4 regions of the Brevibacillus sp. M2.1A genome follow, and region 2 is predicted to be linked to each of the others. Evidence: riboswitches for the same ligand, from Rfam matches in the RefSeq annotation. Region 2 holds a riboswitch; each other region holds the start of a gene.
The links. Region 2 has a riboswitch for cobalamin ahead of HP567_RS13640 (ABC transporter substrate-binding protein). Riboswitches for the same ligand answer to the same signal wherever they lie in the genome.
Positions count from the first base shown of each region.

Region 1: it holds a riboswitch for cobalamin, as region 2 does, so the genes downstream of both, HP567_RS09230 (hypothetical protein) here and HP567_RS13640 (ABC transporter substrate-binding protein) in region 2, are expected to answer to the same signal.
Region 3: it holds a riboswitch for cobalamin, as region 2 does, so the genes downstream of both, HP567_RS27260 (energy-coupling factor ABC transporter permease) here and HP567_RS13640 (ABC transporter substrate-binding protein) in region 2, are expected to answer to the same signal.
Region 4: it holds a riboswitch for cobalamin, as region 2 does, so the genes downstream of both, nrdI (class Ib ribonucleoside-diphosphate reductase assembly flavoprotein NrdI) here and HP567_RS13640 (ABC transporter substrate-binding protein) in region 2, are expected to answer to the same signal.

Region 1 covers NZ_JABSUY020000001.1:1,855,733-1,863,681, reverse strand. Annotated here, with positions in the region: gene cobJ (precorrin-3B C(17)-methyltransferase) at 1-826, opposite strand, end outside; gene cbiB (adenosylcobinamide-phosphate synthase CbiB) at 854-1,804, opposite strand; gene HP567_RS09255 (histidine phosphatase family protein) at 1,831-2,433, opposite strand; gene cobS (adenosylcobinamide-GDP ribazoletransferase) at 2,430-3,170, opposite strand; gene cobU (bifunctional adenosylcobinamide kinase/adenosylcobinamide-phosphate guanylyltransferase) at 3,167-3,706, opposite strand; gene cobD (threonine-phosphate decarboxylase CobD) at 3,703-4,818, opposite strand; gene cobO (cob(I)yrinic acid a,c-diamide adenosyltransferase) at 4,815-5,363, opposite strand; gene HP567_RS09230 (hypothetical protein) at 5,391-5,612, opposite strand; cobalamin riboswitch at 5,602-5,817, opposite strand; gene HP567_RS09225 (M15 family metallopeptidase) at 5,999-6,691, shown strand; gene HP567_RS09220 (homocitrate synthase/isopropylmalate synthase family protein) at 6,792-7,949, opposite strand, start outside.
Region 2 covers NZ_JABSUY020000001.1:2,757,786-2,765,734, forward strand. Annotated here, with positions in the region: gene HP567_RS13625 (ABC transporter permease) at 1-800, shown strand, start outside; gene HP567_RS13630 (alpha/beta fold hydrolase) at 857-1,627, opposite strand; gene HP567_RS13635 (M24 family metallopeptidase) at 1,752-2,843, shown strand; cobalamin riboswitch at 2,860-3,059, shown strand; gene HP567_RS13640 (ABC transporter substrate-binding protein) at 3,229-4,248, shown strand; gene HP567_RS13645 (FecCD family ABC transporter permease) at 4,318-5,331, shown strand; gene HP567_RS13650 (heme ABC transporter ATP-binding protein) at 5,328-6,140, shown strand; gene HP567_RS13655 (dipeptidase) at 6,360-7,403, shown strand; gene HP567_RS13660 (CocE/NonD family hydrolase) at 7,428-7,949, shown strand, end outside.
Region 3 covers NZ_JABSUY020000001.1:5,709,787-5,717,735, forward strand. Annotated here, with positions in the region: gene HP567_RS27235 (hypothetical protein) at 97-591, opposite strand; gene HP567_RS27240 (hypothetical protein) at 778-942, opposite strand; gene HP567_RS27245 (energy-coupling factor ABC transporter ATP-binding protein) at 998-1,846, opposite strand; gene cbiQ (cobalt ECF transporter T component CbiQ) at 1,843-2,640, opposite strand; gene HP567_RS27255 (energy-coupling factor ABC transporter substrate-binding protein) at 2,637-2,921, opposite strand; gene HP567_RS27260 (energy-coupling factor ABC transporter permease) at 2,918-3,682, opposite strand; cobalamin riboswitch at 3,826-4,019, opposite strand; gene HP567_RS27265 (quinone-dependent dihydroorotate dehydrogenase) at 4,153-5,244, opposite strand; gene HP567_RS27270 (GerAB/ArcD/ProY family transporter) at 5,396-6,496, shown strand; gene HP567_RS27275 (spore germination protein) at 6,486-7,868, shown strand; gene HP567_RS27280 (Ger(x)C family spore germination protein) at 7,865-7,949, shown strand, end outside.
Region 4 covers NZ_JABSUY020000001.1:3,913,739-3,921,687, reverse strand. Annotated here, with positions in the region: gene HP567_RS18825 (glycerophosphodiester phosphodiesterase family protein) at 1-266, opposite strand, end outside; gene HP567_RS18820 (hypothetical protein) at 438-683, shown strand; gene HP567_RS18815 (DUF952 domain-containing protein) at 703-1,053, shown strand; gene HP567_RS18810 (hypothetical protein) at 1,058-1,273, opposite strand; gene tlp (small acid-soluble spore protein Tlp) at 1,398-1,616, shown strand; gene mnmA (tRNA 2-thiouridine(34) synthase MnmA) at 1,756-2,868, shown strand; gene HP567_RS18795 (hypothetical protein) at 2,896-3,225, shown strand; gene HP567_RS18790 (ACT domain-containing protein) at 3,265-3,777, shown strand; gene HP567_RS18785 (alpha/beta hydrolase) at 3,809-4,630, opposite strand; cobalamin riboswitch at 4,801-5,000, shown strand; gene nrdI (class Ib ribonucleoside-diphosphate reductase assembly flavoprotein NrdI) at 5,162-5,521, shown strand; gene nrdE (class 1b ribonucleoside-diphosphate reductase subunit alpha) at 5,508-7,592, shown strand; gene nrdF (class 1b ribonucleoside-diphosphate reductase subunit beta) at 7,647-7,949, shown strand, end outside.

The sequences.
Region 1 (7,949 bases), 900 kb from region 2:
CGAGCGACCAAGGCTCATTTTCTACACGCAGACGCTGATGCGGCTTCAGTGGCTGCTCATCGGCAGACAGCGTATATTTGCGCTGATAACCGCGCGGCGTAATCATTTTGCCGTCGTATACAAACGTCGATGTATTTCCGATAATCACGGTGGTCAACATGCCGATATCATGCTCCAGCATTTGTGCCAGTGTCGTCACGACAACCGTTTCACGTTCGCGATAAGCACTTTTCACGATACCGACCGGCGTATCTGGTGAGCGGTACTGCAAAAGAATGCGTTGCGCTTCGACGATCTGGCGTGTGCGTCGTCCGCTGCGCGGGTTGTACAACGCGATCACAAAGTCAGCCATCCCTGCTGCGTCAATTCGTTTGGCAATCAGTTCCCACGGCGTCAAGTGATCGCTCAGACTGATCGTACATGCATCGTGCATGATAGGCGCACCGAGGATCGCTCCACAGGAATTGATCGCCGAGATGCCCGGTACGATTTCGATGGGTACGCCGGTAGCTTCTGTCCAGCCTTTTTCCACCAACACTTCGTATACGAGACCTGCCATCCCGTAAACTCCTGAGTCTCCACTGGAAATGACCGCTACCTTTTTGCCTTCCTCTTCCGCCTGACGCACGGCTTCTCGTGCACGCGCCACTTCTTCCGTCATCCCTGTGCTGACGATTTGCTGATTCGTCAAAAGTCCGCGGATCAAGTCTACGTAGGTGGAATAGCCGATAATGACATCGGACTCCTGCAGGGCTTCCCGCGCCCGCTTGGTGATATGCTCAAAACTTCCTGGACCAAACCCGATCACAAACAATTTGCCGCTCATAAGGCCCCTCCCCTTTTCGCTTCCTGTTTATAATAAAATCGATATCATCACGCTAACGAGCAGACATAAGAGCGAAACGAGATACATCAAACGAATCGTCGCGACAATGTCACTTGCCTGCAATGGTCGCTTCGCATCTCCCATTTTTGCCCGATTCGACGCAACGCCTTGGTAATAATTCAATCCCCCGAGCTGTACGCCTAGTGCGCCAGCGACTCCGGCTTCCGGCAAACCGCTGTTTGGACTCGGATGCAAATGCGCATCTCTTCTGATCATTGCCCAGCACTGTTTCCCATCCAATCGTTGCAGCCAGCTTGCGACGACGAGCAACAAAGCTGTCAAACGGGCGGGTATGTAGTTCAGTACATCGTCAAAGCGGGCAGATGCCCAGCCGAGATTCAGATACTTCTCGTTTTTATAGCCAACCATGGAGTCAAGGGTATTGGCGGCACGGTACGCCATTGCCAACGGCGCTCCCCCAATCGCTGCGTAAATTAGCGGAGAGACGATCGCATCGACGATGTTTTCCGCCACGGTTTCCACCGCTCCCCGACATACTTCCGGTTCATCTAGCCGCTCTGTATCACGTCCGACTACCATGGACAAGGAGCGTCTCGCCGCTTCCATATCCCCAGCCACAAGATGACGGGCAATCTCCATCCCGGCATCGGCCAAGCCTTTTATCGCGATCGTCGTGGAAATCAACCAGGCACCCAAGATCCAGGCAAGCACCGGATGGATGAACGTCGCTCCCCACAAAAGCAGCCAAACAACAGCGTAGCTGCCGCCAACGATCACGACCGGGAACAGGACTCCTGCCAGCTTCAAATGCGACTCCTCTTTGACCAGAGAACGTATGACCCGCTCCAATCGTGTAATCCACCAGCCCATGATGATCACTGGATGCGGCAGGCTCCGGGGGTCTCCTACCACCCGATCAATCAAGTAGGCCGCGCATAATATCCATACTTCTGTCATGTTGTCCCTCTCTTACTCTTCAGGGGTTATCGCATCCAATTCTGCCCTTCCGCATCCAAGCATTCCGTTACCAGAGCCTTACCATGCTTAAGGCCCTCGACCTGCCAATATCGGTCGGGATTGTTTTCGAGCCACGCGGCCTGGAACCAGCGGATTACGCCGCCATGTGTGACGATGACGACTGTATTGGATGCCTCCTCCTTGCCCACTCTCTCCAACAAAGAACGTAGCCAACGATCCACGCGCATCCCCAGCTCTTCCAGACTCTCCCCACGTGGAGGTCGATTTCGAAAAGGATCGTCGTACCATCTCGTTGCCCGCACAGGGTCCAACTGCATCAGCTCATCGTACGTCATCAGTTCCCACTCGCCAAAAGACAGCTCTCTCAAGGCTGGTTCCGAAATAACCGATAGCCCCACCATAGCTGCGAGCGGTTCGGCAGTCTGCCTGCATCTGAGCAGGTCACTCGAGTAAATCGCAGCGGGTCGTCCGATGAGCACTGATAATTCCTTGGCCAAATCACTCGCGTGCAGATGCCCGCGCTCATTTAAAGGAACGTCGCTATGTCCCAAATATCGATGCTCACGATTGCTGTCTGTCTCCCCGTGACGTATCCAAACCAGTTTCATAACCACCAGCTCCCGACTAACACCAGCAGAACGACCGCTTCACTGCTTTCGATAACAGCCCCGTAGCAGTCTCCGTTTAGTCCGCCCAGTTTTTTTGCAACCGAGCGTGAAAACAGTAGAGCGAACAACAGCGACAGGAAAATAGCTGTCATGACCTGCAAGCCCCCAAGATACCAACCTGCGGCAAACACGACGATGTAGCTCACGATGATAGCGGAAACGGAAAGCCCAGCACTGATGCCTTTTCCGATTCCTTTGTCCGCCGAAAGATATGGCCAGAGCTTGATCGACAAAAGCACATGTGTCCGCGCTGCCACTGGTGCTACGATCAAAAAGCTGCCCCATCCCGGATGTGCGAGCTCTGCGACTGCACCCGCCTTCATCAGCAAAAGCATAATCGCAGCAAGAACCCCCATTGCACCTACGCGGCTGTCCTTCATAATTGCAAGCACTTGCTCTCGCGGTCTACTACTGCCAAGACCGTCCGCGAGGTCCATCCACCCATCCATATGAAGACCACCAGTCACGTAGACCCATGCGACTAGCGTCAGAATAGCGGCGATCCACGGACTAAACAACACCAGTCCCGCTTGATGCACACCCCATAGCAGTAAACCGATGACGAGACCAACTGCGGGATACCAGTTGACGCTTCTTCTCCACGCCTCCTCGGAAGGACGAAGCCACGGAACCGGAATACGCGTAAAAAACGAGATCGCGTGTAAAAATGCATTCATCCTTTGATCCTCCACGGTATCCCTGACAAAACCGCGTAGACGGCGTCCGCTTGTCGCGCACTTCTCTGATTGACATCCCCCAGAACATCCGCGAACCATCTGCCCAAACGACTCAAGGCTACACCGCCCAATCCGACCTCGCTTGTGACAGCAATGACTTTTTGCGGGGAATTCTGAACGAGGGACAGCCATGCCTCCGCCTCTTGCAACAGGGCTTGCGTGTGTGAAGCACTTCTCCATTCCGCCTCATCCACGCTCATTAATCGATTACTCACCCAGGTGGACAGACAATCGATCAACACCACATCATACTGCTCACGAAATGCGTAGTAATCGGTTAAGCGCTCTCCTACCTCTACACAGCCCCATTCCAGCGGACGACGTGCTTGATGCAGCTCGATTCTCTGCTTCATTTCATCATCCCAAGCCTTGCCTGTCGCCACGTACAGGACTCGACTGCTCAGCTTCATTGCAAGCTCTTCCGCGTAGCGGCTTTTTCCTGAACGGACACCGCCTGTTACCAGCACCAAGCTCATCGCTGTTCACTTCCTTCCGCATGAGCTTCGCGAAGCGCTTCCATAAGTCGTTCATTTTCCTCTCGTCCACGCACTGCGATTCTCACATCATGTGCCGTCAAACCGGGATACATCGCACAGTTGCGGATCAGAACGCCTTTTTTGCCGAGCCGTGCCTGCAATTGTTCGGCTGACAATCCTTCTGGCGAGCGCAGTAGCAAAAAATTTGCCTCCGAAGGCCATACCTGCCAGCCCAACTCACTTCGGATGCTATCAGTTAAATACGCACGTTCTACTTTTATGAGCCTGCGCGTCTGTTCCTCGTATCCCTGCTCCTGCAAGCACAGTTCGCCTGCCAAAAGGGCCAGTGCATTCACGCTCCAGCTCACTTGCTTTTGGCGCATTTTCGCAATGACATCCGGGTGCGCAATCGCATAGCCCAGGCGCAATCCCGGGATCGCGTACATTTTCGTCATCGACCGCATCAAAATCACACGGGGAAAGTGGTCCAGCTGCGTCGCCAATGTATACTGCCGCTTTTCCTCTACAAAATCGAGGAAAGCCTCATCCACGATGAGCCACGTATTGGTCTCTTTCGTCCATTCCGCCATTTGGCGTAGCTCATCCGGCTGATACAGAATTCCTGTCGGATTGTTTGGTGACCCGACAAATACGAGATCACACTGCGTAAAAAGCGTGTACAGCTCGGCAGGATCGGGCTTGTACCCGTTCGCTTCCTTCCCGAAGCAGCCAATGACACGGGCTCCATACTGCTCGGAAAGTTGCGCGTATTCCGAAAAGCAAGGATATACTACTCCAACTGTTTGCGGCGAAAGACCGAGGATGGCCAGTGCCATCGCCTCCGCTGCACCATTGGCAGGCAGCAACCATTCCTCCGGCACTTGCAGCCGTCTCGCCAGTGCCCGACGAAACACACGATGTCCAGGGTCTGGGTAATGCGTAACAGCAGCCAACGAAGCCAGCAGCATCTCACGGACGCTCGCTGGCATCCCCAGCGGATTAATATTGGCACTGTAATCCAGAAACTGCCCGGGCTCTCGACCAAAGCGCTGCGCTGCGGTCAGCAAGTCTCCGCCATGACCATACGTCTCTATTACACCTGCGCTTGTCAAAATTCTACCCCCAGCACAGCTGGAATCCCTTCATCGTAGTAATGCTTGATTGGCTTCATCTCTGTCACCAAATCTGCGATGTCCAAAATCTCCTGCTTTGCTGCCCGTCCCGTAATCACGAGGTGGATATGACTTGGCCTGTTTTGAATCGCTTCCAACACATCGGACAATGGCAACACATCGTCAATCGGGAAGCGGTCAATCGCCAATGCATTATTCAGCTCATCCAGAATAACGACATCGTACGCTCCGGAAGAGAGCTTCTCGCTCGCAAACGCCCAAGCTTCTTTCAATGCCTGACGATGCTCCTCCGGTGTCTTCGTCCAGGTGAAGCCGACGCCCATTTGCACGATTTCAATGCCCAATTTATCGAAAATAATCTTTTCTCCGTATGTACGCTCTGGAGACTTGATGAATTGAACCATCAGCACCTTTTTCCCGCGCCCTGTTGCCCGCACAGCCAATCCGACTGCTGCCGTTGTTTTTCCTTTGCCGTCTCCTGTGTAAACGAGGGTCAAGCCCCGCTTCTTATCGTTTTTCTCCATCGTGACCACCTCAAAAAGTGACGTATTTTACTCCGCTGTTCCATCCATACTTTCCGAAGCAACAAAACGGTCATGACCGTTTTGTTGACCGCAAGCGGTCGCATCCACTTTTGTGAAAAACGTCGAGACGTTTTTCACAGAAAAAAAGCGCTCTGTTTCCCCAGTACGTAAGGAAAAACAAAGCGCGGATAGCTGAAAAGCAACAATCCTCACCTCTTCCTTTGACCCGAAGGAAATCAGTGTAAACATAAAACAGGCAGGTCTCCTGGCTTGAGGATCATCGCTTTTCTTCTCCTTCCCGCTCCCGGATGGGCAGTGGATGGCATGGTGCCTTGAAGAATAGCTACTCTCTTACAGTGGCGGGACCGCGTTGGCTTTTCACCAAACTTCCCTTTTAACCTTGCTCCTGCGAATCGGTTTCGCAAAAACAAGGACCTGTTTCTCTTCCATATGTAAATGTCATTCGTTTCGTTGACAAGCACTTGCTTTAATAATAGCAAAAGCTACCGAGGATTCAAGCAAAAGCTGCGATTCGTCGCAGGTGTCTATTGGCAGAAAAATAAGATAATCACCGTTTACTTACCTGAAAATTTTCGTTACCCTATTGGCAAAACAATCGAAAGTGGTGTGCAGTCATGCTATTTCCTCCGATTCCAAAAATACCCGACATGATTCTGCCCAGCCCACTGCCGATCAAGGAATGCGGCGAACCGATGATCCCCCTCTCTTCCTTTACGGAGAAAATCACGGTCTATCCAGCCTACTACCACGAGGGCTATGCCGGAACACAGCCAGAAGCTTTTTTGCGAGAAGGGGCAGCACGCAGGCTCGCCACGGCAGCCGCCCAACTGCCCGTAGGCTACAAACTCGTCGTGCTGGACGGCTGGCGCTCGTTCGAGGTACAGGCATCGTTGTATGAACGTTTTCGTGAAGCTTTGCTTTTACAAGGCTGGCAGGAAGGACCTGCACTCACGGAAGAATTGAGCAAATTCGTCGCATATCCAACAACAGACCTCTCCAAGCCGTCCCCTCACCTATCCGGTGGCGCAGTCGATCTGACTATCGCAGGACCTGATGGCTGGCTGGAGATGGGAACAGACTTCGATGATTTCAGTGACAGGGCTGATACTCGCCATTATGAAGAGCTCGTACAGCCTACCCCAAAAGACATCGAGATTCGCGACAATCGACGATTGCTCTATCATTTGATGACCGCTGCCGGATTCGTCAACTATCCGCAGGAGTGGTGGCATTTTGAGTATGGTACGCGCACTTGGGGACAAAAAACGCAGCAAGAGCCGATCTATGGCGGTGTCTTGTCGATGTAACCACAAATACTCAAGTATTCAGCCGATAAAGGCATGAGCCCGGTCGATACCGTACTCATGCCCAGATGGCCGCTCACTCCTCAATAAATTCCTGTACCTTTTAGGTCACTGGTATTTCAGAAGATGCTGCTGAAATCAAAAGGCTTTTGTTGTATTCAGGTGACAATACAATATTTGTATAAGTTCCGCGACCAGACACATAGTGATAGGAATGCTCGACCCCTGCTGGGATAAAAATAGCTGCTGGACTCTCAACAGTCTTCTCTTCATCACCGAGTTGAACATGACACACTAGCCCAGTGCCATCAGGTGCATCTCCCCAAAAGAGGAAGGCACTGTCACAATGATGCGCATGTCTGTCTACATGTTTTTCAGGAATACCGGACAAATCGCATAGTCCAAACATCCTTTGGATCACATAGAATGAGGCTCGCTCATCAACACGCGAATCCATCATAACCCAGCGTATCCCTGGACCGTCACGATGATACTGTAGCTCTGAAGCACCTTTGGGAAACGGCTTTCCTACCTGTAAGGAAACAGGTAGCTTTGGACTTCCTATTGGAGGCCGCTTTTCTTCGAGAAGCCGTGTTCTTCCAATTGTTTCGGGAGGAAATGGCTCATACGCTTTGGAATTTCTCTTTACGGCTTGGACATGGTAAGCCGATGTATGCGTAAAGGCATTTTGCCCGGTGATAGGGCGCAATTCGTCCGGCCTATACCCTGTCGTCAAACGTATCGCTTGTACAAGTTCGGGAATTCTATCCAAAGAATAGCGATGATCATTTCGCAGCTTTTGCAACGCAGCAGTAAGCTGGATCAAGTCAGTAATGCCTGCTCTTTCACCGATCCCTAAAATTGTCGTATCAATGACAGAAGCTCCTGCATCAATAGCCGCCAGCGCATTCGCTTGAGCAAAACCGAAATCATTATGAAGATGAACTTCAATTTCGCATCCAAGCTCCTCAATGGCACGAGTTACGATTCTTTTGCATGTATCAGGCTCCCATATCCCGACAGTATCTGCCAGACTAATCCGATCTGCGCCTGCCTGCAAAGCGATATGACCTAATCTGGCAATCTTCTCCCACTCTGTCCTTGAAGCGTCTTCAATCGTGAATCTAACCTTTAAGTCAAGCTTTTTTGCTTCGATAACAGCTTGTCTGACTTTCTCTTGTATGTCACTTTCCTGGTGATGGCTGAATTTTGTTTGGATAGACACATCATTAATAGAAACCCATATACCCACCCAGTCGGC
Region 2 (7,949 bases):
ACAAGCTGGCGTTGGTGGGCTTCGGGATTATTTTGTTTTTCATTGTTGTGGCGGTATTAGCTCCATGGATTGCTCCGTATCCGTACGACGAAGGTCAGCTCGTAATGAAAAACAAGCCCCCTTCCGAAGAGCATTGGTTTGGAACAGATTACAATGGTCGTGATGTATTTAGTCGCGTTATTTATGGGGCGCAAATCTCCTTGTGGGTAGGGACGTTCTCTGTCATTGGCTCCGTTCTCGCAGGGACCTTGCTCGGTCTTTTGGCAGGATATTATGGCAGATGGATTGATACGATCATTTCGCGTCTCTTTGATATTATGCTTGCATTTCCAAGTATTCTTTTGGCAATCGCTGTCGTTGCCATCTTGGGGCCTTCTTTGCAAAACGCCTTGATTGCCATTGCGATTATTAACATTCCGACATTTGGACGGCTAGTACGTGCCCGTGTATTGAGTTTGAAGGAAGAAGAATTCGTCATGGCGGCACGGGCAATCGGAATGAAAAATTCCCGGATTATCATGCAGCATATTTTGCCGAACAGTCTCGCACCAATCATTGTGACCGGGACAATGGGGATCGCAACAGCGATTATCGAAGCAGCTGCACTTGGCTTTCTTGGACTGGGAGCACAAGCGCCAGAACCAGAATGGGGAAAAATGCTCGCTGATTCACGTCAGTACATTCAGAAAGCACCATGGACCGTTATTTTTCCGGGGCTCTCTATCATGCTGACCGTTCTCGGCTTTAACTTGATTGGGGACGGCCTGCGCGATGCACTTGACCCGCGGATGAAAAGCTAGTCCAATCGCAAAAAAGACAGAAGGGAATGTGATGCCGTCCTTCTGTCTTTTCTTGTTTATTCTTCTTCCATGAAGGTGCGGCACAACTGATTGAAAGCAGGAGCAGCTTTCGTGATGACTTGATGCTTTACGTTCGGGATCATTTCGAGTCTTGCTTTTGGCAATTTCATGCTAAGCGTCTGCGCATAATGGTGCATCCGTTGATCACGTTCGCCATAGGCAAGTAAAATCGGAAGCTGGATGTTGCTCAGGCGCTCTGTACATTGATATCGATGTCCGGCAGCGTAAAGGTATTTCACGCTAGTAGGATCTGTTTTGGAGGCGTGTGCCGTCCATTTTTCGCGCATTTCTGGGTTATCGACATGTGAGGAAGCAATGGAACGGGCAAGAAGAGGAACTCCGTGAAGCATCGACAACGCCTGGGCCATCCAAAATCGTCCATGTAAATACAGGTCATTCACTTCGGAAAATCCGCTCACGAGTATACCGCCTTGTGCATGATCAGGATAGCGAAGACAATATTCAAGGGCGATAGAGGCACCTTGGGAGTAGCCCAAAATAAAGGGACGCTCAATGCCGAGTGCCGGGATCAGCTTATGGAGCCGTTCTGCCAACTCCCCAATGGAAAAGGGCTTCTCCATCGGAGAACTGTCGCCATGTCCGGGTAAATCAGGGACAATGAGCTGATATGTATCTGCGAGTGTTTGCTGATAAACAAAATTGATAGAGCCGATACATGGCGCATGGATACACAATAACGGCTGGCCTTTTCCTGATATGTGAAAAGCAAACTGTTTGCCATCCTGATGGACGAGTATTTGTTCCATTTTCATTTTCACCCCACTTATAGGTTGTCCGATCCAAGGGAGATTTTTCAATTGAACTCTTCTTTTTTTGATGGGGAAGTGGTATTCTCGCAATAGAATAATTGGTGAAAGCAGGGTGAAGAAGTTGTTTCAAGAGCGCATTTCGAAGCTCCACACGTTTTTGACAGAGCAAGAGCTGAACGCGGTGTTGATTACCTCTCCCAAGCACGTCTACTATTTGACCGGATTTTTTACAGACCCGCATGAACGTTTTATGGGTCTTGTTATTCCTGCTGAGGGAAAGCCTTCCTTGATTGTACCTGCTCTTGATCGTGAAGCAGCGGCAGAAGCTTCGTTCGTTCAAGATATCCATACACATACGGATATCCAAAACCCGTATGAAATTCTCAAGCAAGTGTTGCCAGCGAACTTGGCGAAGCTCGGTATTGAGAAAAGTCATATGACTGTCGAGCGCTATGAAGCACTTGGACAAGTTGTTCTGGCGTCAAGCTATGTGGACGTGGAAGAGCCACTCCGTGAAATGCGTTTGATCAAATCCGTGGATGAAGTGGATCGTCTGAAATACGCTGTTCAGTTGGTCGAGGATTCCTTGCGGGAGACCCTGAAGAAAGTTCAGAAAGGCATGACCGAGACAGAAATCGTAGCTGAGCTGGAATTCCAGATGAAGCGCTTGGGCGCAGAAGGCCCATCCTTTACGTCCATGGTATTGGCAGGGGAGAAGTCGGCACTTCCACACGGAAAGCCAGGAACCCGCCAGGTGCAAGAAGGCGACTTGCTTTTGTTTGATATCGGAGTAGCTGCAAACGGATATGTATCCGATATTACTCGTACCTTTGCTGTAGGCGAGATCAGTGCCCAGCTGCAAGAGATTTACGAGACGGTATTGGCGGCCAACGAAGCGGCAATTGCTGAGATTCGTCCGGGTGTGACCTTTGCGCATTTGGATAAAACCGCTCGCGATGTCATCACTGCAAAAGGCTACGGTGAATACTTCATGCACCGTCTTGGGCACGGACTTGGGATGGATGTACATGAATATCCGTCTGTTCACAGCCAGAACCAAGAAGTGCTTCGACCAGGGATGGTTTTTACGATCGAGCCGGGCATCTATTTGCCAGGTGTAGGCGGCGTGCGGATTGAAGACGATGTATTGGTTACGGAAACGGGAGTTGAAATACTCACGCAGTTCCCGAAAAAACTGACTTCCATCAACTAATGAAGAAATCATAAAAATTGAATACGTATCGAATGGTGCTGGATGGCATATGCCGTCAGCTTAAAAGGGAAGTCCGGTGAGAAACCGGCGCGGTCCCGCCACTGTAACGAGGAGTGCCTAGCAAATAGCCACTGTTTTTTGGAAGACAAAAAATGGGAAGGTAGCTGGGTGTGTTGATCCGTAAGCCAGGAGACCTGCCATGCGATCCTATACAATCGACCCACGAGGATGGGGCAGATGTGGAAGCAGTCTATGAAAGGGCGCCTTTATGCCTGCTTATAGTTATATCTACGTTTGTCATGCACCTCCCGATTGAAATGGGGGGTGCTTTTTTGTGGAGGATTTGGTTCAAGCCATCATTTCCAAACAGAAAAGAGGATTACAGATGATGAAGGCAAACAAAACGCATACAGTAATAAAAGGACTAGCTTTCGGTATTATGACAGCTGCCATGCTTTTGGTTTCGGCATGCGGCTCCACTACGACAACACAGGCTCCAGCCAAAACAGAACAAACAGCTGCTCCAGCAGCAGAAGGCAAGCCAGTAACACTAACCAATAATGGTATCGAAATGACTTATCCAACAGCACCTGAGCGTGCAGTGACTTTGAACCAGCACGTCACCGAAATCATGCTGGCATTGGGCCTTGCTGATAAAATGGTCGGAACTGCTTACCTGGATGATGAAATCCTTCCTGAGTTAAAAGCAGATTACGACAAGATTCCGGTACTGTCTGACAAGTATCCTACGAAAGAAGTGCTGCTGGCAGCGAACCCAGACTTTGTATACGCCGGATGGAAAAGTGGATTCGGCGAAAAGGGCGTAGGATCGATGCAAGATTTGGAAAAGGTTGGCATCAAATCGTATCTGCAAGCGTCATCTAGCATGCCTGGCCCGACTATCGACGATGTGTTTGCGGACATTACGAACATTGGACGCATTTTCCGTGTGGAGGACAAAGCCAATGATTTGATCCATAAAATGAAGAGTGAAATGGATCAAACAATGAGTAAAATTGGCAAGATTGACGAGCCACTAAAAGTGTTCGTGTACGACAACGGGGAAGATAAACCATTCACAGCAGCCAACAACTACATGACATCCTTAATCAAGAATGCAGGCGGTAAGAATATTTTTGACGATATTCAAAAGGGTTGGGCAGAGGTAAGTTGGGAACAAGTAGTAAGTCGCAATCCAGACGTGATTATTATCGTAGATTACGGGGATAGAACCGTCGAGCAAAAACGCAATTTCCTTTTGAGTAAAAAAGAATTGGCGGATATCCCTGCGATTAAAAATCAACGACTAATGGTATTGCCTTTGTCCGCAGCTTCTGAAGGTGTTCGAGCACCGATTGCGCTGAAAATTTTGGCGGAAGGACTCTACCCGGATAAATTCAAATAGAGTACGCCCCTTTTAAGGGAGGGAATAGCACTGCAACAGATCAAGTTACCTTATATCATCATTACTTTACTGGTCGGACTTTTCCTCTCGATTACGTTCGCAGTTACCCTGGGATCAGTAGAGATTAAGCCGACTACGGTATGGAAAATCGCCTTATCAAAAATTCCGATGTTGACCCAATGGATCGAAGTGGATTGGTCCAAAGGTGAGCAAACGATTATTTGGGATATTCGCTTTCCTCGTGTACTCTTGGGGGCAATCGTCGGCGCAGGTCTGTCTGTCGTGGGAGTAGCGATTCAATCGTTGGTTCGCAACTCCCTGGCTGACCCGTATGTGTTAGGCGTATCTTCAGGTGCTTCGGTTGGCGCTACCTCGGTAATTATTTTTGGAGCATTCAGCATGTACGGGCAGTATGCGCTATCCTTTGGCGCTTTTACAGGCTCCCTTGTGTCCATCATTCTTATTTTTACGCTATCCCGTATTGGTGGACAAAACTCGACGGTACGCCTGCTCATGGCTGGAATTGCGATATCTGCGATCTTGTCGGCCATTACCAGTCTGCTTGTTTTTTCAGCGCCAAATGAGCATGGAATTGGGACGGTTCTGTTTTGGTTAAGTGGCAGTCTGGCTGGCGGGAAATGGGAATACCTGACGATCCCTACAATGATTGTCGTCATCTGTCTCATCGTCTTAATGGCCCAATACCGCTCGCTCAATGCGATGCTGATGGGCGAAGAGTCAGCGGGGACATTGGGGGTGAATACGGTACAATTCCGCAAGCTTCTCCTGGTGATCACGGCACTGCTCACGGGGGTGATCGTGTCCATCGCGGGATCAATCGGTTTTGTCGGATTAATGATGCCCCACATCGTCCGTGTAATGGTTGGATCAGATCACAGACGTGTTCTGCCTGTCAGCGCTTTGTTTGGCGCGATCTTTCTCATCTGGGTTGATGTAGTTGCCAGGCTTGCCTTTGCACCGGAAGAGCTGCCGATTGGTATTTTGACAGCACTGTGTGGAGGTCCATTCTTTATCTGGTTGATGCTGCGGAGTTCTTATTCCTTTGGAGGTAGCGGACGATGAATTTGCAGGTTGAGAATATATCGGTCGAACTGGAGAAAAAGGGAATCCTGCACAACGTCAGTCTGGAGGTGCGCTCTGGAGAGTTTGTGGGGCTGATCGGGCCGAATGGCAGTGGGAAGTCCACGTTGCTAAAAAGCATTTATCGCGTACTGAAGCCGCGTTCGGGATGGATCTCACTCGATGGCGACGACGTATACAAGCTAACCTCACGCCAAAACGCTCAGCGAATGGCGGCAGTACGGCAGGAGACCTCTGTCGAATTCGATTTTTCGGTGACCGAAATCGTGAATATGGGACGTGCCCCGCATAAGCGACTATTTCAGTCCGATAACGCGGAAGACGTTCGGATTTGTGAAGATGCACTACAACGGGTAGGGATGCATACATACGCTGATCGCAGCTTTTTCAGTTTATCCGGTGGGGAGAAGCAGCGGGTGCTGATTGCCAGAGCTTTGGTGCAGCAAGCGCAGTTTCTTGTTCTTGATGAGCCGACGAATCATTTGGATGTTCGATACCAGTTGCAGGTCATGGATCTCGTCAAAACGTTGGGGATTACGGTCTTGTCTTCGCTGCATGATCTCAATATCGCAGCGATGTACTGTGATCGGCTGTACGTAATCTGTGAGGGGGAAATCGTTACATCGGGAACGCCAGAGGAGGTCTTGACACCCAATCTGATCCGGGATGTTTTCGGAGTAGAAACAGAAGTGATGACCCATCCTATTACAGGAAAAAAGCATGTGTATTTCTACTCGGAAGCGATCCGTGTAAAGCCACCTATCCAGAAGGTAATGAGTGGAGCCAATTAATAAGGTGCAAGTTGAGTTTCTTTGATTTTCATAAGAGGGGGATGCCTAGTCGGCGTCCTTTTTTGTTAAGCCGACGGCAGAAAATTCAATCTTTCCACCAGTTAGATGAAAGGGTCTCTTATTGATCAGAGGAGCCGTGCAATACGTCGCGAATTTGTTGGATATAGCCAAATTTATTTCGATCAGAAAATTCATAGAACAAGATGGGAGATGACCCGTATGACGGAAGTAACGAGAGAACAGGCGCGCAAATTTCACGACGGTGTTCACGTTTTGGATGGGCATTTTGATCTGCTGATGGATGTGGAGATTCAGCGTGGATATGGTCGAACCAAAATGATCGAGACGGAGTACTTGCCACGGTTCCAGCAGGGTGGCGTGCATTCCATTGTGGCAGCCGTGTTCGTCGAGGATGCTTTTGTACCAGAGATGAGTCTTCGCAAGGCGCTCAACCAGATCAGTGCTTTGCATGCAGAGGCGGCAGAGTCTCCCGAGCACATCGTCATCGCCAAAAATCTGGGTGATTTGCAACGGGCAAGAGCGGAGCAAAAAGTATCGTTCATTCTGTCGTTGGAAGGGGCAGAGCCACTGCATAACGATTTGAGTCTCTTGCGTGTCTTTTATGAGCTCGGAGTACGGATGATGGGGCTGGTTTGGAGTCGGCGCAACTTTGCTGGGGACGGCAGCTTTTTTGCACCGGTTCGTGAAGGGAAAAAAGGAGGCATCACCGATTTCGGTGTTCGTCTTATCGAGGAAGCGGAAAAACTGGGTATCGTCATCGATGTGAGCCATTTGAATGACGAAGGGTTCTGGGACGTGATGGAGATCGCAGAAAAACCGGTGATCGCTTCTCACTCCAACAGTCGAACAATCGTGCCGACAATGCGCAATCTGACAGATGAACAGATCAAAGCAATTGCGGAAAAGGACGGACTCGTCGGGTTGAATGCGTGTAGCATGTTTACAGCGACTAACAGTGCCGACTCAACTATCGAGAGACTGATTGATCATGTTGACTATATGAAAAAGCTTGTCGGAGCAAGGTACATCGGTATTGGCTTAGACCTGTGCGATGATTTGACGAAATATTTGCCCTTGGACAAGATTGCCAAAACGAAAGAGATGCCATTTGACGTAGTAAAAGGCCATGCGTCACTGCCGGAAATTACGCGTGAGCTATTGAAGCGCAGATACACCGATGCAGAGATCGAAGGAATCTTGGGTGGCAATTTCCTCAGAGTGTATCAGCAAGTGTGGAAGTAGATCAGGTAACAGGAGGAATGACGGGTGGCACAGACTGGGCACAAACAAGCTTTTTTTGGCTATTATCAATCTGGCATCAAGGTAGCTGATATACGCTTTGAGGATGGGGAAGTTTGGCATCGGAGCACAGGTTGGGATACGGGTGGTGCGGTTGACGGTCCGTTTTTACTACTGGCTGAAGGGGAAGCAACCTACGAGTTGCCACTCCTTACCCTGGCACAGAAGCTTCCGGAATGGGAGCGAATTGACTGGGAGAGCGAATCAGTTGTGTTTCCGGGAAGTGGAGGGCACTACCAACGCCATCTATCCATCGAAGGAACAGGGCCCACAAGGCAAAAGCAAGCTTGGGTCTGGGCGGTGCGCGAAGCAGCGCAGCCAATTGACTTGATCATTTGTGAGAACGAAGTCATCGCGTTGGTGCTGACAGGTCGTGGTGATAGTGTCGTATTGGTGAAAACAGGGTGGGAAGATTTGACTCCGCTTACGATGTGGCAAGACCCTACGCTGTCTGAAGTTAACTACGGCGTACATCATTTGGGTAGGCAT
Region 3 (7,949 bases), 3.0 Mb from region 2:
CCTAATCATCAAGTAGGAAAACTCCTCTTCAATTGGAATATTTTATAAATTTTCAGTAGTATATCACCCAAAACTTGGCATGTAAAGTTTCCCTCATTACGCAAACCCTTTTTTGATTTTGGTCTTCATATCACGATACAGCTCTCCGTATGTGATCGCATGCTCGATATGCGAATAGGAAAGCACGGAATCGCCATCCTTGCTCTCGCAGCACGCAAAGAATAGGCTTTCCATCAGATTGTGATTCTCGATGGAATTGGTAATATGAACGCAATCCTCAATCGAATCATGAGCGTCATGCTTGTAAAAAAGAAACGTCCCTTCTTTGAATGCCCCTTTTTTGTTGGCGTCTTTCCAGATGAGCATGCCCAAGGTAATAAAATACCCTTCCTGGAAGCGGATGACGCCTGTAATGACAGAATTAATCGTGGTCGGAATGATCGCAATCGAGTCATTGAGCTCATTGACGTATTCATACAACGCTTTATTGGATTCTCGAAGATCAGCGATTGGTACATGAAGAAGCTGCTTGTCTCTTAACTTTTCTACGAGTTGCTGAACGCATAGCGTCTTATTCAAAGTTGAAATCACAACCTCATCACTTCTCCCATTGTAAGTAAGTGCCTTCTTTACGTTATTCGTGATGAAATGACATATCCCTACAAAATCCGCACAAATCTTCTTACTTTTTCAGCGAGAATCAAATCCCTCTCTTACCTAAGACGTCCAAAAGCCCTTCACGCCTTTTTGTGACGAGAAGGGCTTCTTGGCGCAAATTTACGCCTTTCCTTTTAGGTAATCATCCTTTATCTTCTTTTCCTGTTCAGCGGTGGTCATGTCTTTCTCCAACACCTGATACATCAATTCATCCTTTACTTGGCGAGGGACTCCTTTTTCCTGATGATTTGGGACAGATGAACTCGAGACAGAGTCATGTTCCATACTGCGTACCTCCATGGCTTTTTGGGGTTAGCTTACCCGAAAGCGCCCACTCCATTCACCACACCCGCTGAACACGGAGCATTTCACGTAGTTCATCGACCGAACGCGGAATATGTCCGCCCAACTCGCGCTTCCACTGCTCAGGCAGTGCCTCCCACACATCAACGAGCAACGGCATACCCAGATGAAGACTCTCCAGCATGGCTCTGTTTTCCAATGCCTCCTGCGGATCTCCCGCGAACACAAGCCTGCCTGCATCCATGATGCAAATCCACTCGGCCCATTCAAAGGCAATATCCATATCGTGTGTTGCCATCAAAACAGTTGTTCCTTGCCGGTGAATGGCATCGAGCTCCCGCAGCAAATTTTTGGTCTGATAGCGATCCAAATACGCAGTAGGCTCGTCCAATAGCAAAAGCTCTGGCTCCATGACCATGACCCCCGCGAGCGCCAGCCGCCGTTTTTGTCCCAGGCTCAAATGATGAATCGGAGCTTCTGCCAGCTCTCTCAACCCGAATGCATCCAGCACCTTTTCTACCTTTGCCCGGATTACTTCCACAGGCAGCTTCTGATTGCATAAACCGTAGGATATATCTTCTGCGACCGTGCTTGCGATCAACTGATGCTCGGGATCTTGAAAGACCAAGCCCACCTTTTGCGTCATCTCTTGCAATGCGGCTCGCTTGTAGACAAGCGGTTTTCCCTTCCACAGCACTTGTCCCTGCTGTGGCTCGATGATTCCGTTTCCATGCAAGAACAAAGTCGACTTCCCACAGCCATTCCGTCCCAAAAGAACACATTTCTTCCCCTCAGGAATCCATAAGGACAGCCCTGACAGGACAGGTCCTCGCCCTCCCGGATACGTGTACTGCAAATCGATGAACTCCAACAACCGTGATGTCATAACCGCCAACCTCCTGTCCACCACTCAAGCAGCACCAGCAGCATACAGCCTGCGATTGCCTCCCACTCATAGCGGCGTGAGCGGGCATGGGTATGAAACGAGAGCACCTGCATGCTCTCCCCAAAGCCCCTAGCCGCCATTCCTTTGTGCAAGGCTTCGTATTTGCGCATTGCTCTGACAAACAATTGCGCAACGAGAACCCCTGCATCCCGAAGCGTCGCTCGGAAGCCGCGATGACCTCCGCGCGAACGTTGGGCAATCCAGAGCTGATGAGAAATCGTTACCAACACAAAAATAAACCGATACATGATCATTAATAAGTCAGTTACAAGGACAGGCATACGTAGCCGGCGAAGCACCTGCAAAATATCAGCAAACGGCACGGTAAACAAAATGAAAGCAAAGCAGGATAAGCTCGCCATGGTACGCCAAAACAAGATCCAAGCTTTACTGAAGGACGACATCGGCACATAGAGCACATAAGAACCCAGCTCCCATGCTGCCGCGACCTGGACCTGCACTTCTCCTGCTCTCGCCCCTTCAACTAGTAGAGCAGGAAGCCCCGCAGCGAAAAACGAGAGCGACACGATCATAAAGGTAAAATAGATACGGACAGGAATCCGGGCATACACCACTACCCATACCGTCATCCACACAGCGACAGCCATCTGCATCCATACATGTCCTACCAGGACGAGCAGTAACAATGCGCTCGCCAGTAATAGCTTATGAGCAGGCGGCAGACGTTTCAGCCTGTTTTGATAAGAGAGAGAATCAAGCTGCAGACCGTTCATTTTTTCCGCTTATCCAACCGGCCTTTGTACAAGCCCACGGCGTAGCCAACCACTCCCGCTCCCAACGCCGCCTGCACCGCAAACAATAGACTCTCCGTCTCTCCCCCTGGCGGCTCTATCAGCGGCTGGAACCACGGTTCGTAGTTCGGGGCGATTTCCTTGATCGCTTCCTCTGCCACGCCATCTGCGCCGCCAAATTCCGAATCCTGAACCAGCAACAGCGGGACAATAGCCAGTACGATTACTCCAATGAGTAAAAGCCAGTTCCATCCTTTTTTCACAGCGATTCCTCCCGTTTGAGCAAACGAAGCTGTGTAAGCTCTTTTGCGTTGTAAGATAACAACCAGTTCCAAACAAGAACGGTCAACAGACCTTCACTGATGGCGAGCGGTACTTGCGTGAATGCAAAAATTCCTGCGAATTTGGCAAACGAGGCCAACACTCCGCCAGATTCAGCTGGAAATGCGAGTGCCAGTTGAAGCGAAGTCACTACATAGGTAGCGAGATCAGCCAAAGCCGCCGCCGCAAAAACCGCCAGTCGCTGGCTTCCTGCCACTTTCATGATCAACCGATAGATTCCGTATGCCACCATTGGTCCTACCACTGCCATAGATACAGCATTCGCCCCTAGCGTAGTCAAACCTCCATGCGCCAATAGCAGGGCTTGAAACAAGAGCACCATGCTCCCTAGCACAGACATCGCAAAAGGTCCAAACATAATGGCACCGAGGCCCGTTCCAGTCGGGTGAGAGCTGCTGCCTGTAACCGAAGGGATTTTCAGTGCAGATAAAACAAAGGCAAACGCTCCTGCAACGCCAATTAGGAGCTTCATTTCGGGATGTTCTTTTACAATTTTGTTAATCGAGCGAATCCCAAGAATAAAAAATGGCAAGAAGACAGCCCACCAAAATAAGGCCCAGGATAAAGGCAAATACCCTTCCATGATGTGCATCGCGTGTCCTGTCTCAGGTTCATTGAGCAAAAAATACAGGACGAAGCCCGCGATCATCAGACAAGTAGATACGAGACGAGATCGATTCATGTTCATTCCTCCTTCACTCACTTTCGTTCTTTCCTCCAAACAAAAAAATCCCATCCATCAATGGACGAGATGTGCACACAAAACAACAGACTGACTAGACAGCCTCATTGCCTCGTATTCACCGCTCCTTTCCGCGAAGGTTCTGTGGGTGTGGCTACTAGGTAGGTCTCCTGGCTTCCAGATCCATGCGCTCCTTGTCCTTCCCCATACGAAAATGAGTGGTTTCCTTCTCAAAGAGAGCTCCCTGGTTACAGTGGCGGGACCGCTCGGGACTTTCACCCGATTCCCTGTTACCCTTTATGCGTCACATAAAGGCACCTAACGCCGACTATATGCAATTGACTGACAATTCATGTTTGTCCCACATCATTATACCGGATCACTACATAAATCGGAAGAATATAAGCGAAAACGCATAAGTCGATGACCCTTACAAACGGAGCCATCGACCTATGCATACTTTGTTTTATCTATTCTTTTGCGTCTACGCCAATCACTTCACTAATATGTTTAAAGCCATCGCGTTGCATGAGCTTCAGCAGTTTTTTGTTGATTTGCTTGGCGATACCTGGGCCCTGATAAATCATCCCTGTATACACCTGAACGAGACTAGCTCCTGCCCGGATTTTCGCGTAGGCGTCTTCCCCGTTATAAATACCGCCGACACCAATAATTGGTACCTTATCTCCTACTTCTTGATAAATCTCCTTCACCCAAGCCGTGGAACGCTCTGTAAGAGGTCTTCCGCTCAAGCCGCCCGCTTCCTCGGCAAATCGATGTCCGGAAACCGCCTCGCGTGATAGTGTCGTATTGGTAGCAATAATTCCGGAAATGCCTTCTTCTACAGCAGCGTGAACCACATCGCGCATGTGCTCATCTGACATGTCTGGCGCTACTTTCAACAAAATCGGCTTTTTCTTGATGGAACGCGCTTCCATTTCGGTTGCCTTTTCCCTTACTGCACGCACCAAATGACGCAAGCTCTCTGTTTCCTGCAAGTCACGCAGATTCGGGGTATTCGGAGAGCTGATGTTAATGACGAAATAGTGACCGTATGCATAGAGCATGTCCATACATTTGCTATAGTCGACGGCCGCTTCTTCATTGGGCGTTACTTTGTTTTTCCCAATGTTAATCCCAATCGGAACATCTGAGTATGCGTAATCGACCAAATGCTGGGAAGCCAAATACGCACCGTGATTGTTGAAGCCCATTCGGTTAATGACAGCTTGATGTTCCGGCAATCGGAACAATCGGGGCTTCGGATTGCCTGGCTGCCCCTGCGGCGTCAATGTCCCGATTTCCACAAATCCAAAACCAAGGGCACCCAACGCATGGTAGACTTCTGCATTTTTATCAAAACCGGCTGCAAGTCCGACTGGATTCGGAAACGTCATTCCCCACAGCTTATTCTCCAACCGCTGGTCTTTTACCTGATAGATCATCTTCAGGATGCTTTTGCCTGGAGCAGAATCCTCCACCAGCCTTAAGGCACCAATTGTCTTTTCGTGAATCTCTTCCGCATCTTGCTGGAACAGATATTTTCTTATGAGCTGATACATCGGCTGCACTCCTTACTCCGTTTCTACCTTTTTACCTCATAGTAGAATACCATACTTTTTCGGGAGGATGTAACCTTTATACGTGATACATATTTCCAGCCAAGCAGGCAAATCCTAACAGCACCACCACGCACAGGGGGATAAGTCTTTCATGAAAGTGGACGGAAAAATCGGGATTGGTCAAGCCATTATGGTGATGATGCTGACGATCGGCATTACGAACCACGTAACCGTTATCCCCCTCTTATTGAGTAAAGCCGGAAGAGATGCTTGGTTGAGCGTGTTGATTGCCGGTATCCCTTTTTCCTTCTGGGCGTACTTGCTGTTTGTGGTTAATCGAAGTACGAAGCAACAGTCTTTGCATGAATGGCTTGCGCAACGCTCAGGAAAAATCGTCAGCCATCTGTTGCTCACCCCGATCATGGTCTGCCTGTACATGATGGCCCTAACCAACCTGATCGATACCCAGACATGGACGACCGTCAACTACTTGCCTCGAACACCCGAGTGGGTGACCGCATTAGCCTTAATGGGTTTATGCATACTCGCGTCAATCGGGGGAATAACGTCCGTAGGAATCACAGCAGGAATCTTGTTGCCTGTCGTGGTTTTGCTCGGATTTTTCATCGCTTTTGGCAATATTCCTAAAAAGGATTATAGTCTTTTGTTGCCGCTTTTCCAGCATGGGTATCGTCCTCTTCTTCACGGGATGCTCTATGTAGGCGGCGGTATTTCAGAGATGTTTCTGCTGCTATTGCTCCAACCTCACGTACGTAAGCCCTTGCGCCTCGTACACTTTTTGGTCATGCTCGGCATCACGCTTCTGCTGACACTCAGTCCGTTGACAGGGGCTATTGCGGAATTTGGACCTATAGAGTCTGCGCGCCAACGCTTTCCGGCATTTGAGCAATGGCGGCTACTCACGATTGGAAAAGACATCGAGAACATGGAGTTTTTCTCCATTTTCCAATGGCTCGCTGGGGCTTTTATACGCATCACGATTTGCTTGCTGCTCTTGGGAGATTTACTCACCATCCGTACCCAAAAAGAACGCAGATTCATGATGATTTTTCTAGGCGGAAGCATGATCGCCTTTACCAGCCTCCCATACAGCGACATGCAGTTCGTATCATTTCTGACGCACGTATACTATCCGCTTTACCTAGTCATTATCGTTGTGATTACTCTCGCACTCATGCTGGTTACTCTGCGCAAGCCATCCAGACAGGAGGGAATAGGCCATGACCCTTGAAGAGGAACTGCGGGAAAAATTCGCGCATTGTGCGGACGTCGTTTTTATGCGAACAGTCACAACCGAGGACCAGCCTGTATTGATGCTTTATTGCGAAGGACTTGCAGACGTTCGTCAATTACAAGATACGGCATTGCCGCAATTGGAGCGATTCCTGGCTATTGGTGATTTGCGTTCCTTGCCTCTTTTCCCGCTCTTCACGAATCCAGAGTTGTGGGTAGAGCGACTGTTTGCAGGAGATTTGCTGATTTTCATTGGAGACTCTCCTCCATTCGCCTGGGATATCTCCAATCGACCGGAGCGCGGCCCTGAGGAAGCCAATACAGAAATATCGATCAAAGGTCCACGCGACGGCTTCGTCGAGGATCTCTCCACGAACGTAGCTCTCATTCGCAAGCGTATGCGAACCATTACCCTGGCCTATGAGCCTTTTATTCTCGGAACACGCTCGCGTACAAGAGTTGCGATGCTGTATATCACAGATGGAGTATCTTCGGATCTCGTGGAGATGATGCGCGAGAGGCTCCTCAATTGTCGGTCAAAAAAAATCTTGAATAGCGCTATCCTGGAGAAATTACTCAGTGACAATACTCATTCGCTGTTTCCGTTAGTTGATTATACGGGACGTCCTGACTATGCAATTTACATGCTACTGCAAGGGAAAGTGGTCATATTGGTAGACGGCTCACCTTTGGCAATCGTGGCACCGGTTACCTTGCTCGAACTCATCAAATCTCCCGAAGATGATCAGTATCCGGTTTCTTATGTATGGTTGGAACGCATTCTGCGTTTGGGTGGATTTTGGATCGCGATTTTTCTTCCTGGCTTCTGGATTGCGCTGTCCGCTTATAACGTAGAGCAATTTCCTTTTCAATTGCTCGCTACCGTTACACAAGGCCGAAAAGGGCTGCCATTTTCCGCGCCAATGGAGCTATTTATCATCTTGTTTATCTTTGAATTTCTGCGCGAAGCAGGTGCCCGCTTGCCCAAAAACGTCGGGCAGACGTTGGCATTAGTCGGCGCACTGATTATCGGGGATGCTTCCATTCGTGCAGGACTGACATCGCCCTCAATGCTGTTTATCGGCTCCTTGACAGTCGTTGCCTCCTTTACACTGGTCAACCAGGCATTAAGCGGAGCTGTTACCGTGGCACGTTTCGCTGTTTTCTTCCTTTCCGCAACCATCGGCATGTACGGCTTTATCCTCGGGATGATTGCCATCGTATACTATTTGTCCACCTTGACCTCCTTTGGCAGATCGTATATTTTGATGGGTTCATCCAACTCCTTGTCCACCCTGTTCATTGTTTTATTCAAGTCCATGACCAGTTTTTTACGGACGAGATCGGCTAAGGGTGGCGATCCCAAATGAAATGCATGCGGATTGCTTCTGCTATGCTGCTGTTGGCAACGACTCTTCTTAGCGGCTGCTGGGACCAGAAATCGATCCAGG
Region 4 (7,949 bases), 1.2 Mb from region 2:
GCTGCCTGCATGGACGGAATCGTATTTTCCAGGTACGGATGCTCCGGTGGATAAATCCGTTCCGCCGTACAAGTTTCATTGGTGATGTTCTCCATATGAAAGGTTTGTGCCATCCCGCGGTGAGCAAGTAAAAAAGGCTCGCCTTCTGGCTCTTTTGCAAGATAAGAGCTGTTGCCTAGAAAGAGGAAAGCCATGAAAAGAAGGGGAATCCAGATGCGTTTTCGCTGGAACCATTTCTTTCGTGGTTGATTTCGTTGCTTTGACATGATGGAATACCGCCCCTTCCTTAAAATTCTCTGTTCATTGTAGCAAAACGCAAGGGAGGAAGGTACATCCTTTGGGAGTAGGGCTAGGGGCTTGGCATCATTCGAAAAGACTGGCACAATAGACAATAGACGGAAGAGAAGATGTATCCTTGAACAGCAAGGGGAGATTCCATGAAAATAGCATTGCACCAAATCGCTTATCAGATCGGTATGCATCCAACTGAGATGGCGAAGCTTGTCTACGATGGTGAAATAACGGGTGAGGTACCTGACCGCGATCCGCAAGCAAAGGATGCCTGGGTGGATTTGCACGCTCTGCGTAACTTCGTTCAATGGCGATATGATCAGGGACGAATGGAGCAGATGTTCTATGATAAAGCTATGCGTCACCTAAACAAAGCAATGCCAAAAAAATAATCGAAACCGGAGGAGAAACATGCAAGACAATATTATTTACTGCATGGTGCCAAAAGCATACTGGGAAAAGTGGATGGACAAGGATCACTACTTGCCGCGCGATTACGAGCAGGAAGGCTTTATTCACGCGACGAAAGGGGACGAGCTGCTTGAAAAGGTAGCAAACCGCGTCTATGCACAGTTTGACGAGGAGTTGTATGTACTCGTTGTCGATGAAACAAAAACGACTTCGGAAGTCAAATACGAGGCTGCGAAGGACGGGTTGCTGTATCCACACATCTATGGACCGCTGAATCATGATGCGATTGTGGATATAAAGAAAATGAATCGGATAGACGATCAGTGGCGTCTGGGAACGTCCATCCGCTAATCTTCTACCAGCTAAACCACTTGAGTAGCGCAAGCACTTCTTGGCGCTTAGCCTCAGGGAGCTTGTCGAGTCTGCGCAAGAGAAGATCGATTCGCATGCGCTGTTCCACTTCGGATTCCGGTACCTTTTGTCCCTTCACCCATTGACGTTTCAGGCGGACTGGATCTGTATCAGAGATGATCCGAAGCAGCTTTCTTTCCAACAAATCTAAGGAAGCCATAGGTGAAACCCTCTTTTTCGTTTAATCCGTTTCTTCTATTATAACACGGGTACATAAAGAAACCATGATTGGCGCACAATGGTAAAGGTGTTGAATATAACCCTTTGTAGGAGGCGTATCGATTATGGCGAAGCCGGATGACCGTTCTGACAACGCAGAAAAACTTCAACAGATGATTTCCAATACGGAAGAGAACATTCGTGAGTCCGAAGATTACCTGACGGCTCATGCTGGAGAGATTTCTGCAGAGGAAAAATCAACCCTCGAAGCGAAAAATCAGCGTCGTGAAGAAAGCATCGAGGGATATCGCGCGGAAATCAAGGATGAATCTTCGCAGGCATAACCTTGCTATCAAACGTCTGGCGCCACCTATGCGTCAGGCGTTTTTTCATTCTATCGGGCAAAAGTGCAACAAAACATGATTTGTTTTGCGAAACATGGTAATCTGTAAGGGGACAAATTGAATAAGAGGAGAAAGACTTATGAAGCGACCAGAAGATACACGCGTCGTTGTCGGCATGTCCGGCGGAGTCGACTCCTCCGTGACGGCTTACCTGCTTAAGCAACAGGGATATGACGTCATCGGCATCTTCATGAAAAACTGGGATGATACCGATGAATTCGGCCACTGCACGGCGGAAGAAGACTTCCAGGATGTCCGGCGCGTCTGTGAACAGATCGGCATTCCATATTACACGGTAAACTTTGAAAAAGAATACATGGACAAGGTATTCCAGTATTTCTTGGATGAATATAAACGAGGACGTACACCGAATCCGGATGTCATGTGCAACCGTGAAATCAAGTTCGGTGAGCTTCTCGCCAAGGTCATGGATCTGGGGGCGGATTATATTGCTACCGGCCATTACGCGCAGGTCAAGTACATCGATGGCGAGTACAAGCTGATTCGCGGCGCTGACAACAACAAGGATCAGACTTACTTCTTGAATGTACTGGGCCAAGAACAGCTTTCCAAAACGATGTTCCCGATCGGTCATCTTCCGAAACCGCAAGTAAGGGAGATTGCAGAGAAAGCAGGACTTTATACAGCGAAAAAGAAGGACAGTACTGGGATCTGCTTTATTGGGGAGCGCAACTTCCGCGAGTTCCTGCAAAACTACTTACCTGCCAAACCAGGAAATATTGAGACCGTAGATGGAGCAGTCATCGGTACGCACGACGGACTGATGTACTATACATTGGGTCAACGACAAGGCTTAGGGATTGGCGGAGGTCATGGCACGAGCGGACAGCCTTGGTTTGTTGTAGACAAAGATCTGGAACGGAATGTCCTGATCGTTGGTGAAGGCTCTGATCATATCCGCCTGTACTCGAAGAGTCTCTTGGCGACCAACGTGAGCTGGGTCAGTGATAAGAAGCCTTCCGAAACGTTTTCTTGTACAGCCAAATTCCGTTATCGTCAGCCAGATCAGGGAGTAACCGTTCACCTGCTGGAGGATGGCAACGTAGAAGTTGTATTTGATCAGCCGCAAAAAGCAGTGACACCTGGTCAGGCTGTTGTCTTCTACGATGGAGAAGTATGCTTGGGTGGAGGGACGATTGACAAGGTACGCTTAGTCGATAAAGAGAACTAAGATAGACATAGACGGGGGAAGCACTCGGTGGATGCTACGAAAAAATCAAAAGTGATTATCGTTTCATTTTTGGCGGGAGCAGTTCTCTTGGCGATCATCTCTTATTTCGGGATGGCCTCCATGGGTAAAGAGCATATGGCGACGATCCAAAACGTCATCAAGGAGAACGGCGGGGTTGTAAACGCGGGTGGAGTGACAGCGGTTCCGCTGGAGGAAAGTCCTTTTACCAACAGCGGAAAAGGCAATACCATTTACCGAATCCACTTTACGAAAGATGGGCAAACGTTGACGGCTTGGTATCGTGCCGATAACGAATCCTCCATCAAGAAAGAGCCGGAAGCATGGATTCTACCGTAATAACAAGGATAAACCTGACTGGGAGAGTGAAGGCATCACATGACCCAATATGCTGGACTGCGTGAGCTGGCTGAACTGATTCGAAGACTCGAGCCAGAGTTAGCGGGTGCACAATTAAGTATTCTTGCTCATGAGAATAAAGAGGAAATCGCAACACTGCTAGTGGAAGGACTCGGAATGAAGGTTCCTGTCCAACACAGCTCCGGCGAATATGCGAATCATTTGGCGATTTTGCGTGTTGGAGCGAACAAGTACACCTTTGCGCAAGACTGGAGAGAAGTGTACATCAGTGAAATCAACTACTGTGCGTGTCGCATACCTCCAGGGGCCCATGGATTGTTGGTTCACCATATCGATTATCCAGGCGTGATTTATGATGTCTCACGAAAACTGGCCGAGTATGAAATCAATGTTTCCAAGTTGAATGTATCGCGCGAGCAAAAAGGGAAGAATGCCCTGCTTGTCTCTGTGACTGATGAAGAGATTACACCGACGATTGTTTCCGCCATCGAAGAGCTGCCCCAAATCACCAGAGTGTTATCACTACAGTAAGCAAATCATGATAAACAAAAACTGCCCGTTTTTAGCGGGCAGTTTTTTTCGTAGCGAATTTGAGTCCATAGCTAATGAGGACTGGCAAAACAGACGAATGATTTTCGTCAGCAAATTCTTTAAAGGAAGCCTTGATTTGACCTTTACCCATGGAGGATAATCGTTCGACCATCGCCAGGGATTTTTCTTTGACCAAGAACCGGCCATCGTTTTCCAACTCCCCAATGGTGAGGAGCGCATGGACGTCGAGATCATCTGTCAGCAGCTTCGGTAATTGACTCTCCTTCGCAAGCAGCACGCTCTCATTCCAATGAATCGAGGGACTGCCAGCTATATAACGTTGAAAAGCATGTGGTTTGGTCAAAAGTACATGCAAAACAAACAAGCCACCTAGCGAATGTCCAATAATCGCTTGCTGCGTCCGATCGATGGGGAAGTCATTTTCAATGCTAGGCTTGAGATCCTCCTCCAAAAAGGTGAGGAACTGCTCCGCTCCCCCCATCTGAGGCCACTCTGTACCACTTGGGTTGCAAGGAAGCTCTGAGGCTGGAACTTCATATGTGTAATCAAAGAAACGGGCAGGATGGTACGGACCCTCCGTTGGATAGCCAATCCCGACGACGATAGCAGGATACACACCAGTTCGTTCAGGGCCACGTGATTGTATCCGTATCGCTTCGGTCATGGTGGCAAAAACAGAGTTGCCGTCTAGCAAATATATGACGGGAAAACCTGATTCCGGAGCGGGATCAGCAGGTATACTTACGAAAATGTGATAGTCTCGCTCTTGATAGGTCATGTTTTTACTGTATGAACGAGGAATGACGACAGGTTGATAGTCGGTGCTTTTCATGAAGGCTACTCTCCAATCTCCCCAAGGCTAACCAGCACGCACAAAATCTATTATATGAACGAGAACCAGAGATTGGCAATAGCCGAAAAAGGAGAATAGTTAGTTTTCGAAAAGAGCCCATACTGAGCTTGACTCCTACGATATATTGAGGTAAAGTAAGTTTTACCAACTACATATTGATGCGGTAAGGTGTTTGCCAGCCAGATTTGGTAGACTTAATAGGGAAGTCGATGAGAATCCGACGCGGTCCCGCCACTGTAATGAGAGAGTTCCATTTGCGAAAAAATGCCACTGATCCTGAAGGATCGGGAAGGTGTAAATGGAGCGATGATCCAAAAGCCAGGAGACCTGCCTAACCGCTTGCACTGTTTACCCTACGGGAGATAGGGAAGTGTTCGAGCGCTCAATTCGCATTGGCGAATTGCTAGATGGAAGTCATCACGCGCATTCGGCATGTAAACGTCGGATGCGCTTTTACTTTGGCTAAATAACATACATACAGAGTAAAAATAGTAGGATAGGATGAGGGACATGCTAATCGCTTATGATTCAAAAACAGGAAACGTCCGAAGATTCGTCAACAAAATTAATTTGCCACATGTGGAAATTAATCAAGATATGGTGCTGGACGAGCCATTCATTTTGGTCACATACACGACGGGATTCGGACAAGTGCCGGAGAAGGTGGCGACGTTCCTGAAGCGAAATCATGTCCATCTGCGCGGAGTATCTGCCAGCGGCAACCGCAACTGGGGAACCAGCTTTGCCAAAAGCGCGGATACGATCGCGAGCCAATATGGCGTTCCGGTGATTTCTAAATTTGAACTGTCCGGTACCGGCCGTGACGTGGAACAATTTACGAGTGGGGTGGCAGCAATTGCGGCATATTGAACTGAACAACGAACTGATGCAGCGTGGCAACGACGGATTTTATCAACTGGAAAAGGATCGGGAAGCGGTTGCGGTCTTCATGGAAGAAGTGCAGTCCAACACGATGACTTTTAACAGTGTCAAAGAACGCATGGACTATTTGATCGAGAATGACTTCTATGAAAACGTCTATGAAACATACACGGTTGAGCAGGTTGATGAAGTTTTCCGTTTGGCCTATGACGCTGATTTTCAATTTGCTTCGTATATGGCTATCTCCAAATTTTATAAAGATTACGCCTTGAAAACGAACGATAAATCGATGTACTTGGAGCAGTACCCAGACCGGGTGGCCGTTGTGGCACTGTCCCTTGGACAAGGTGACTTTGAGCTCGCCAAGCGTTTAACAGTATCCATGATGGACCAACGTTTGCAACCAGCGACACCAACTTTCCTGAACGCAGGCAAAAGCCGCCGTGGAGAAATGGTCTCCTGCTTCTTGCTCGAAATGGATGATTCACTGAACTCTATCAACTTTATTTTGGGCACTTGTATGCAGTTATCCAAAATTGGCGGCGGGGTAGCCGTGAACCTGTCCAAGCTCCGCGGACGAGGAGAGCCGATCAAAGGCGTCGAGGGCGCGGCAAAAGGTGTCATGCCAGTCCTCAAGTTGTTGGAAGATGCATTTTCCTACGCGGATCAAATGGGCCAACGCAAAGGCTCAGGTGCAGCGTACTACAACATTTTCGGCTGGGATATCAACGAGTTTCTCGATTGCAAAAAGATCAATGCAGATGAAAAAGCGCGCATCAAAACGTTGTCCATCGGCCTGATCGTACCAAACGTTTTCTACAAGCTGGCTGAGGAAAACAAGCCACTGACTGTGTTTGCTCCGTACTCCGTGTACAAAGAATACGGCGTGCATCTGGATGATATGGACCTCGATGACATGTACGAGGAGCTCCTGGCAAACGATCGCATCAAGAAAAAGACCGTGATGAGCGCACGCGAGATGTTGACCAAAATCGCGATGATCCAAATGGAATCAGGCTATCCGTACATCATGAACAAAACGAATGCGAACAACAATCATGCCCTGAAAGATCTCGGCTCGGTGAAAATGTCCAACCTGTGCACGGAAATCTTCCAGCTGCAGGAGACTTCGACGATCACCAATTACGGCGAGATGGACATCATCCGTCGCGATATTAGCTGCAATCTGGCATCGCTCAATATTGTCAACGTGATGGAACGCAAAATGATCCGTGAATCTGTCCACGAAGGAATCGAAGCCATTACAGCCGTAAGTGACATGACGCGTGTAGAAAACGCTCCAGGCGTTCAAAAGGCTAACCGCGAGCTGCACTCAGTAGGTCTCGGTGCGATGAACCTGAACGGTTATCTGGCAAAGAACAAAATCGCTTACGAAAGTGAAGAAGCGAGAGATTTCGCCCGTACGTTTTTCATGATGATGAACTTCTACTCCTTGGAAAAAAGCATGGAAATTGCCAAGGAAACAGGCAAGACCTTCTTGGGCTTTGAACAATCGGAATATGCAAAGGGCACTTATTTTAACAAGTACGTGACGAATGACTACAGCCCACGGACGGAAAAAGCAAAGCTTCTCTTTGAAGGAATGCACATTCCGACGCCAGAGGATTGGGCGGAGCTACAGCAAAAGGTGCAAAAGCATGGCGTTTACCATGCGTATCGTTTGGCGATTGCACCGACACAGAGCATTTCCTACATTCAGAATGCGACTTCTAGCGTGATGCCAATCGTTGAGCATATCGAAACGAGAACGTATGCCAACTCTACGACGTATTACCCGATGCCGTACTTGTCGCAGGAAAACTATTTTTACTACAAATCGGCATATGTGATCGATCAATTCAAAGTAATTGATCTGATTGCCGAAATTCAAGAGCACATCGACCAAGGAATATCGACTGTGCTGCACGTGAACAGCAACATTTCAACCAGAGAACTGGCTCGCTATTACATTTACGCAGCGAAAAAAGGTCTGAAGTCACTCTACTATACGCGTACGAAGCATTTGACTGTAGAAGAGTGCATTAGCTGCGCGGTTTAGTGAACGCGATTCATAAAGGAAAAGCATCAAGCAAAAAGAGAAGAGGAACGCCATATGAAAGCAGTCAATTGGAACAGGCCGGACGACGATTTTACGATGACGTTTTGGAATCAAAACATCATGCAGTTCTGGACGGATGATGAGATTCCGCTATCAGATGACAAGATGGCCTGGATGGAGCTCAGTGCAACTGAACGGGACACGTATAAAAAAGTATTGGGCGGTCTCACCTTGCTGGATACGGTTCAAGGTGGAGTAGGGATGCCGAAAATCATGGAGCATGTCGATGGACTGCAAAGAAAAGCGGTTCTCGCCTTCATGGGCATGATGGAGCAAATCCATGCCAAATCGTACAGC